3 regions of the Pedobacter sp. G11 genome follow, and region 1 is predicted to be linked to each of the others. Evidence: riboswitches for the same ligand, from Rfam matches in the RefSeq annotation. Region 1 holds a riboswitch; each other region holds the start of a gene.
The links. A riboswitch is a leader RNA that binds a small molecule or an ion and turns the genes downstream of it on or off. The one in region 1 is predicted to bind S-adenosylmethionine.
Positions count from the first base shown of each region.

Region 1 (3,288 bases):
GGTTGAATAATGCATTTGGCCCAAACAAACCTTCCCACCATTCAAAAACATCGGCATTTGCAGTTAAAGCATGGCAAACCCAAACTACATTATCTTTATTAGCATTTAACTTACCAAAGGTTTGATAAGCAATTTGCAGGTTGCGAATTTTTTTTCCGTTTTCTAATTTAAATTGTTTGGGATAACTATATGTTGAAGCTGTGCTCATTATAAAATCGTATTGTCGTAACTAAAATCTGGCTTTTAAGCTTGTAAACTTTCTGCAGTTGCGTGAGTTCCGATAGCAGAAAATGCCTGCTCAAAATCTGCTTTAATATCATCGATATGCTCAATGCCAACCGATACCCGCAATGCATTTGGTTTTACGCCTGCCGCCAATTGTTCGGCTTCGCTCAGCTGCTGGTGCGTAGTGGCCGATGGCTGAATAATCAGCGTTTTGGCGTCGCCAACATTTGCCAGGTGAGTAACCAGTTTTAAATGATCGATAACTTGTGTAGCATTTTCTTTCGTACCGTTTAACTCAAAAGATAAAACACCACCGAAACCGTTGCTTAAATATTTTTTTGCCAGGTTATTGTATTTACTGCTCGCCAGGCCTGGGTAATGCACTTCTTTAACCAATGGATGATTTTCTAACCATGTCGCCAATTCCAAAGCATTGTCTACATGACGTTGCACCCGAAGTGATAATGTTTCTAAGCCTTGTAATAATAGAAATGAATTAAAGGGCGAAAGGGCAGGACCCAAATCTCTTAAACCTTCTACACGGGCCCGAATAATAAATTGTATGTTACCAAATGGTCCGCCAATACCAAAAACATCATTAAAAATCAATCCGTGATAACCTTCAGATGGTTCGCTAAACTGCGGAAATTTCCCGTTGCCCCAGTTATAGTTACCACCATCAACAATTACACCGCCAATGCTGGTACCATGGCCGCCAATCCACTTTGTGGCCGATTCTACTACAATGTTGGCACCATGCTCAAGTGGCTTAAATAAATATCCACCGGCACCGAAAGTATTATCAACAATAAATGGGATATCGTATTTCTTGGCAATTGCAGCGATTTTTTCAAAATCAGGAATGCTAAAAGCAGGGTTACCAATCGTTTCTAAATAGATGGCTTTGGTTTTGTCTGTAATTTTTTGCTCAAATTCTTCTGGCACATCAGGATTTGCAAAATCAACATGAATGCCTAAACGTTTAAAGGCTACTTTAAACTGGTTGTAAGTTCCGCCATAAATATGGGTTGATGAAACAATACTGTCGCCGGCCTCAAGAATGTTATGCAATGCGATGAACTGTGCCGCCTGACCTGATGCCGTGGCTAACGCTGCAACGCCACCTTCCAATGCTGCGATTCTTTTCTCAAAAACATCGGTCGTTGGATTCATTAGCCGGGTATAAATATTACCGAATTCTTTTAATGCAAATAAATTTGCACCATGCTCTGCACTATTAAAACCATAAGATGTAGTTTGGTAAATCGGCACAGCCCTTGAACCTGTTGTTGGATCAATTTCCTGGCCAGCATGTAATTGCAAAGTTTCAAATTTATATGATGTTGACATTTTCTAATGTGATTAATGGTGTGAATATTTAAATGCTTGGGTGATCAAAATCGGATAATAAAACCATAATATTTTGATCGTCTGATTAATGGCGTATCCTGATCGATCAGGACCTTCCAATTTGAAAAGGCAACAAAAGAGGAAGATTTTTAAATTATTGTATGCAACAGCACATACAAGTAATCGCCTGCATATCACAACAAATCAATGAAATAGAAGAAGTTTCTATCTTTTTGAAGATTGAGTTAGGCTCGCTTTGCGATGGAAAATTTAACGTATTCATCAGTTATAATTTATATCTCCAGATAACACCATGTCATCCGGTCAGGAATTGGCACCTTCTCTCTCTGAGGGTTGCCAGTGGGTCGCGGAGCCTGTCTCTCGCCACTTCTTTATAAATCAATCCGATTAAGATTGACTTTTATTTAGTGAATTACCAAATAATATTTCAAATGTCTGAATTAAATTTCAAACAACAAAATTAAATTTTGATTTTTTGCTTTAGAATGGTAAGCTAGTAATGAAATTTCCATCGTAAGTATGAAAAGTTTATAGTAAACCCAATGCAATTGCCATTTTTTTTGGGAAGCATTTTAATAATTTAAAACTAGTACAACCTATTCGAATCTATTAAAAGAAAGCGGAAAGGAATCGAAATGATATTACGAATTTGTACTGCTTGTACGCTGAATAGGCTTGAATATGAGCGGGATTGTAACTTGGGAATTCTCAGTCTCGCTTTTTGCTATAGCCCCGATGAAAAATCGGGAACTATCGCTGTAATCGGGTTAAAAAACAAAGATTGTTTTGTTATAACCTTCATTGTAAGATTGCTTCCTGCCTCGCACTGGTGTGTCTATTGGGAAAAACTTTTTACCATTTACTTAAGTGCCTGTTCTAAGTCAGCAATAATATCATCAACATGCTCCAAGCCGACAGAAATCCTCAGCAAGTTTTTAGGTGTCTTACTATCAGGTCCTTCAACCGAATAACGGTGCTCAATTAAACTTTCTACACCGCCTAAACTGGTTGCCTGGGCAAATAATTTGACGCTATTTACCACTCTGCTGGTCTCCTCCACATCACCTTTAACCAGGAAAGACATCATTCCACCGAAATCTTTCATTTGCTTTTTAGCAATTTCGTGTTGCGGGTGTGTTGCTAATCCAGGAAAAAAAACGGCCTCAACTTTCGGATGATTAACTAAATACTGGGCAACTAATTTCCCATTTTCGCAATGGCCCTTCATGCGGTAAGCCAGGGTTTTTATACTTCTGCAAAGTAAATAACAATCGAACGGTGATGGAACCGCTCCACCTGTTTGTTGAATATTTTTAACTCTTTCCCAAAGTTCATCCTTTTTAGCGGTCACTAAAATGCCACCAAGAACATCACTATGACCACCCAAATATTTTGTACTGCTGTGCATCACTATATCAGCACCAAGCAAGATCGGGTTTTGTAAAATAGGAGAGGCAAAGGTGCTATCGCAAGCAAATGTAATATTGTTTTGTTTCGCTATTTTCCCAATTTCTTCAATATCGGTAACCTTTAGTAAAGGGTTTGATGGTGTTTCAATCCAGATTAATTGAGTGTTTGGTTTTATACTCGATTTGATTAAATCCAGGTCTGTTTGATCAACAAAATCAAATTCGAGTGTTTCATTAAAAATGGTTAAAAGCTGTTTTTTAATTCCCCAGTACATATCATCTG
Region 1 is NZ_CP034190.1:4,111,797-4,115,084, forward strand. It holds gene metX (homoserine O-acetyltransferase) at 1-208, opposite strand, end outside; gene EA772_RS17745 (O-acetylhomoserine aminocarboxypropyltransferase/cysteine synthase family protein) at 244-1,575, opposite strand; SAM riboswitch class I at 1,866-1,976, opposite strand; gene EA772_RS17750 (PLP-dependent aspartate aminotransferase family protein) at 2,456-3,288, opposite strand, start outside.

Region 2 (3,288 bases), 1.8 Mb from region 1:
TCGGCCTGGCCTTGTTCATCAAAAGCCATAACCACAACTGCAGCGCCATATTGCATAATTTTACGGGCGCTTTCGCGGAATTTTTCTTCTCCTTCTTTAAGCGAAATTGAATTTACAATTCCCTTGCCCTGTAAACATTTTAAACCATTTTCAATAACCGACCATTTCGATGAATCGACCATGATCGGCAACTTGGCAATATCCGGTTCGGAAGCAATAAGGTTTAAGAATTTGGTCATGGCAGCTTCTGAATCAAGCATACCTTCATCCATATTCACATCGATAACCTGTGCCCCACCTTCTACCTGTTGCAAAGCAACGGCCAAAGCGGCTTCGTAATCGCCGCCCAATATTAATTTAGAAAACTTTGGAGAACCTGTAATATTCGTTCTTTCTCCAACATTTACAAATATGCTATCTGGTTTTATCGTAACTGGCTCTAAACCACTTAAACGCATAAAAGGTTCGATAACAGGCAATTTTCTGGGAGATGCTTTTTTAGCGTTTTTAGCAATACAACCAATGTGATCTGGCGTAGTTCCACAACAACCGCCAACAATATTTACAAATCCGGATTGAATAAAATCATCTACCAAATGTGCTGTTTCATGCGGTTGCTCATCATAAGCACCAAACTCATTTGGCAAACCCGCATTTGGATAGGCTGAAACGTAACAACCAGCTTTATTCGCCAGTTCTTCAATGTGCGGACGCATTTCTTTTGCTCCCAAAGCGCAGTTAAAACCAATGCTTAAAGGCTTGGCATGCATCACGGAGTTTAAAAAAGCTTCAGCAGTTTGTCCGGACAAAGTTCTTCCAGAAGCATCGGTAATGGTTCCTGAAATCATGATTTCCAGTTTACGCCCAATAACTTCTTCGTATTTTTTTATCGCTACAATGGCCACCTTAGCATTTAGCGTATCAAAAATAGTTTCAATTAAAAGAACATCCGAACCACCATCTACCAAGCCGCGAACTTGCTCATAATAGGCAGATTCCAGTTCATCAAAATAAACCGCCCTAAAACCTGGGTCGTTTACATTTGGAGACATGGAGAGCGTACGGTTGGTTGGGCCAATTGCACCTGCTACGAAACATTTACGATCAGGATTAGCGGCCATAAATTCATTAGCAGCCTCTTTGGCCACACGGGCACCTTCATAACTCATTTCATACGAAAGATCTTCCATCTGGTAGTCAGCCATCGAGATTCTTTGTGTACTGAAAGTGTTGGTTTCTATAATATCGGCACCTGCCGTTAAATATTCAAGATGTATGGCTTTAATAATATCAGGCCGTGTAATGTTAAGCAAGTCATTATTGCCTTTTACATCACAAGGATGATTTTTAAATCTTTCCCCTCTAAAATCTTCTTCGGTTAAAGTATAACGCTGAATCATGGTACCCATCGCACCATCGATTACTAAAATACGTTTTTCTAATTCTTCTCTTATACCCATTTGTTGTTTCTAGTAGCAAGTAGTTAGTATCGAGTATAAAGATTCTTAACATCGACCCAACTGCAGGTAATGGGCAAAAAACATCAGACTACCATGTCATGATATTTGATACTTAATACCTGATACTTAAAAAGGCTTATCTTAAAAGTTGGCGTGTAAATTACCACTAAAACTTATCTGCTCTCGCCACTGCTGAGATTAGAATGTAGCACCTTGTTGGCACAGGTTGCTAAGACTTCGTTGGGTCTAATCCCTCCGTCTTTCTTAATAAGCATACAAAAATGCAACAAAGCAACATCAATTCCAAAAATTATCAGCCCGTAGCCAAATAAAATTACAAAGGCCATGCAAAACTGCACGGCCTTAAGAATATTGTTTTGTATTGAATTAAAAATTGTAATCTGATGGATCAGATTTTTACCAGATTATTTTCTGCTTCCGAAGATACGTAGTAGGAAAAGGAAGATATTGATAAAATCTAAATAAAGATTTAAAGCAGCCATGATAGCCAACTTTTTGGTATCAGCTGATGGAATTGCTTCGCCACTTTCTTCTAAACCTTGACCAATTCTTTTGATTTTTTGAACATCATAAGCGGTTAAAGCAGTGAAAACGGCAATACCAATGAAAGCCATTACCAAACTAAATTGTTCACTTTTGATAAACATGTTAGCAATACTTGCAATGAATAATCCGGCAACACCTACCATTAAAATCGGCCCGAATTTACTTAAGTCAATGTTAGTGGTATAACCCATTACGGCCATAATACCAAAAATACCAGCTGCTGCTGCAAAACAGGTTATAATTGACGTACCAGTATAAATTAGTAAGATAAAACTTAAGCTTACGCCAAGCAGAACTGAAAAAAGTGCAAAAACACCCAGCAATGCAGCATAAGACAATCTTGAAAAACCAGCGCCCATAACCAATACTAAACCAAGTGGAGCAAACATGGCTACATAACCTAAACCTGTTCTTTGACCAGTTTCGAAGTTGATTAATGCCCTAAGTGCCGATTCAGTATTTGAAATATAAAAGGCCGATAAGGTAGATAATGTTAAAGCCACAAACATCCACAAAAAGACGTTCGCAAAAAATTTCTTCGACACAGAACTTTCCTGTACGAAAACACTATTGGTTTGATAATTATAATTTTGTTGTTCCATTTTTTAATTTGTGTATTTAAATGATTTTAAAAATAACAATTTAGTTCAATCTTTTTGTCAGCAGTTCTTCAACTTTCTTAAAGAACTGTAAGGGTTTTAAGGTTCGCCAGGGTAAATTATCAAATGCGCCACCAAAATTGATATAGTAATCAATATTATTATCCCTGAACTCAGCAATTACATGTTCCTGAAAGTTAACGCCCACGATCCAGCCATCTTCAACTTCCTGAAACCATTCCTCATAGTAGCTATCATCAGAAGCATGAAAATTCAATACATTTTCTCCAATCAGAATAAATTTATTAATGCCCTCGTCCATCATCAGCTCCAGAATATCACGTTTCAACAACATGATATCATTATTGATCGCATCGTTCCACTCCCCTATGAACTCAATTATTGCATAACTTCGATCGTAATCTGCATATAACACTTTCATGTAAAGCGTATTCGATCCAAATTCATCCCATTGGGGATGTAGCAAAAAATTGTAGATCTGCTTATCGAAATAAATTTCTGAATATTCGGTATTATAAAAAGGTGAGCGCTCATCTTCTGCCGAAACATAATCATCTCTCCACTGGTAATAAGGCTCGATTTCGTGCATTTTAAGTTTAAAGTTGCAGGTTAAAAGTTAAATGTGTATTTATCCAAACTTT
Region 2 is NZ_CP034190.1:828,951-832,238, forward strand. It holds gene metH (methionine synthase) at 1-1,460, opposite strand, end outside; SAM riboswitch class I at 1,631-1,734, opposite strand; gene EA772_RS03570 (Bax inhibitor-1/YccA family protein) at 1,886-2,629, opposite strand; gene EA772_RS03575 (hypothetical protein) at 2,670-3,236, opposite strand.
Region 2: another riboswitch for S-adenosylmethionine. It lies ahead of metH (methionine synthase); the one in region 1 lies ahead of EA772_RS17745 (O-acetylhomoserine aminocarboxypropyltransferase/cysteine synthase family protein).

Region 3 (3,288 bases), 300 kb from region 1:
TAATTTTGGTGTAATCCTTAACGTAGTATTTAAAGCGAATGAATTTTTGTCTTGCCCAGAATTTGGCACTACCCCAACCTGTTTTAGATTATTATAAGATAAGCGATAATCGAATTTCTCTCCGGCATCTTCAACAGCAATACCATTCGAAAGCGAATAACCGGTTTCAAAAAAATCACGCACATTATCAGGATTGGCTACAAATGGAACAGCCACCCCTTTAGAAAAAAACTGAGGAATCAATCTGCCATCCATTCTCGGGCCCCAGCTTTCATCCACGCCATCATTTGTACCAGCACCTTTACCGTCTACATAGCTGAATTTACCTTCAGATCCCTGACCAAAAACATCCTGATATTTCGGGAGGGTAAGTAAACTTTCAATAACCCCGTTAGAATTAAAAGTAACCCCTAAGCCCTTTTTTGATTTTCCCGATTTGGTTTTAATAATAATAACTCCAGCCGCCGCTCTCGATCCATACAATGCAGCAGCATTTGGTCCTTTAAGCACACTGATCGATTCGATATCATTTGGATTGATATCCGAAATGGTGTTTGCATAATCTCTTGCGCCAGCTGAATTGAGTTGTGAGTTATCCACAGGAATCCCATCCACTACAAAAAGCGGCTGGTTATTTCCTGAAATGGAAGTTTCACCACGAATAACCACCCGGGAAGACCCCATATCGCCCTGGCTATTGGTTACGCGAACACCGGCAACTTTTCCTGCCAGTGCATTTACCAGATTGCTTTCCCTGGCTTCTGTCAAGCTCTCCCCCTTGAGCTCCTGAACCGCATAACCCAGAGATTTCTTTTGTCGGGATATGCCTAATGCGGTAACGACTACCTCATCTAATGCATTATCGCCGTCATTTAAAACCACATCCAGCACTTTATTATTTTCTGATACCTCTACCTCTTTCGTGGCAAAGCCGATATAGGAAAATACCAACGTGCTTTTGCCCGCAACAGTAATGGAAAAATTTCCTGTTCCGTTACTCGTTACCGCTTGTTTAGTACCTTTTACAAAAATAGATACGCCAGGCAGCGTTTCTCCTGATGAACTTTTTACCGTGCCCGAAATTGCAAGATTTTGTGCTCGAACGAATGGTGAAAGCAATAGCAAAAATAGTATTGCTGGTAGCTTAATTTTTTTAAACATAATAGGTTAAATTGATGATTAGTTAAAACTGATGTGAAAAATTTAGGCAAAGCAATTCCACCCCGCTTTTAGCGATTTTTTTAAACACCTTGATATTGATAATTTTAGTTGGAGATGGTATATGATGAATTTAATTCAAACACATACCCTTACACATTCGGCCTCGCCAATACATGTTAAAATTGTTGAACTGGGTAAATTTTTGCTCGTTAGTCTTTTTCATTTATTTTTTCTGATAGATCAATACTTATCAATTGTGGAAAATCAGCCTACAAAAAAAGCACTCCTGTAAATCAGGAGTGCTCTCATATATGATTAATGATTTGGCCTTCAACTGACTTAACTACCCCAAACAACTCTGGGATGGAATTAGCACCATACCCTGAGGGCTGGTTGCTAAGGTTTCACAGGGCCATTCCCTCCACCTTTCTTGATAAGTATTTTAAAATAACTGGCGCAAAGATAATATAAAAATCATAATGTCTACAAATTCTATAGATTTTATTGAAATATTTTTTCTTAGCCAAAATCATGTCTACATTTGCTTTCTCAATTGAACATCATCCCATGAAAATAAAATATATTGCAATACTAATAGCCGGATTGTTAACCCAAAAAGTTGCCGCCCAAACAAAGATTAAAACATACACAAAAAACCTAAAGCTCCAAAACACCTTTCAGGCGAGTGGAATTTGGAGAGGTGTTTTTAACCTAAAGCCTGGCGTTGAGGTTCCTTTCAATTTTGAAATCAAAAATAAAAACGGGCAACCCTACCTCAGTTTTTTAAATGCCGATGAAAGCTTCGACGGCGGATTTGTAAAACAGAAAAATGATTCATTATGGATTAACCTCGATCAGTTCGACAATGTGCTGGCGTTTAAAATCCAGAAGGATTCGCTTGTGGGTGTATTGAAAAAACAAGATGGATCTGGCAAAGCACTTCCGCTATCAGCCAGCAAAGCGAATCAATATCGTTTCAAAACAAATGATCAAACACCTGATGCGGATTTTTCCGGAAAGTATGACATTGTATTTAAATCACAAGATGGCAAAAATGAAAATGCGGTCGGACTTTTCAAACAGGTAGGAAATAAAATTACAGGTACATTTCTCCGCATCACCGGCGATTCCCGCTATCTTGAAGGCAGTGTAGATGGAAATCAATTTTACCTTTCGGGTTTTATAGGTTCCAGCCCATCTTACTATAAGGGTACATTCTCAAAAGATGGAATAATTCAGGGAGAAGCAGTTAGTGCAAGAGGAAATACGCCATTCACCGGAAAACAAAACGAGAATGCGGCCCTCCCCGATGCTACCAAATTAACCTTTTTGAAAGAGGGCTATAAAACGCTGAACTTCTCTCTCCCCGATGTAGATGGCAAGAAAATTTCATTAACGGATGATAAATTTAAGAACAAGGTCGTGATATTAACCATTACCGGCACCTGGTGCCCTAATTGTGTGGATGAGGCATCATTCATTTCGCCTTGGTATAAGGAAAACCGTAACCGTGGCGTAGAGGTTGTTGGTATCCACTACGAGCGCCAGCTTGATTCAGCTTATGTAAAAAAGGCATTAGGCAGATTTCGTGATAAGTTCGACATTCAATATGACCAGGTAATTGCAGGTAAACCTGATAAAAAGCAAGTTGCCGAGTCACTTCCGGGTCTGAATAATTTCTTATCCTTCCCAACGATGATCATCATCAATAAAAAAGGCGAGGTTGCGCAAATCCATACCGGTTACAGCGGACCCGCAACAGGAAAATATTACACTGATTTTGTAAGCGCATTCAATGCGGAAATTGATGGATTGCTGAAACAAACCAATCTGTAGCGCAGTGCTATTTCCTCTTTAATATCTCAACCCTAACTATTTTGCAATATCATCCTGTTCGTATATTGGTCGATCGGGATGATCTTCTTTGTTCTGCGGCCACGAAATAACACCTGTTTGTTAACTGATCTTTTCGGCTGTAGCTAATTTTATTCTTGTAACAAATATTTTTCATTGCAATTTCCTACCTGAGAAGCAGTCTTCAATATTTTATTTATCTTGGTAAATCGTTTTAACATCGCTCAACATCGGGTATCTAATTGGAAATGTTGTTGAGCTGTTAACATTTAA
Region 3 is NZ_CP034190.1:3,807,255-3,810,542, reverse strand. It holds gene EA772_RS16430 (SusC/RagA family TonB-linked outer membrane protein) at 1-1,161, opposite strand, end outside; SAM riboswitch class I at 1,498-1,601, opposite strand; gene EA772_RS16425 (peroxiredoxin) at 1,693-2,997, shown strand.
Region 3: another riboswitch for S-adenosylmethionine. It lies ahead of EA772_RS16430 (SusC/RagA family TonB-linked outer membrane protein); the one in region 1 lies ahead of EA772_RS17745 (O-acetylhomoserine aminocarboxypropyltransferase/cysteine synthase family protein).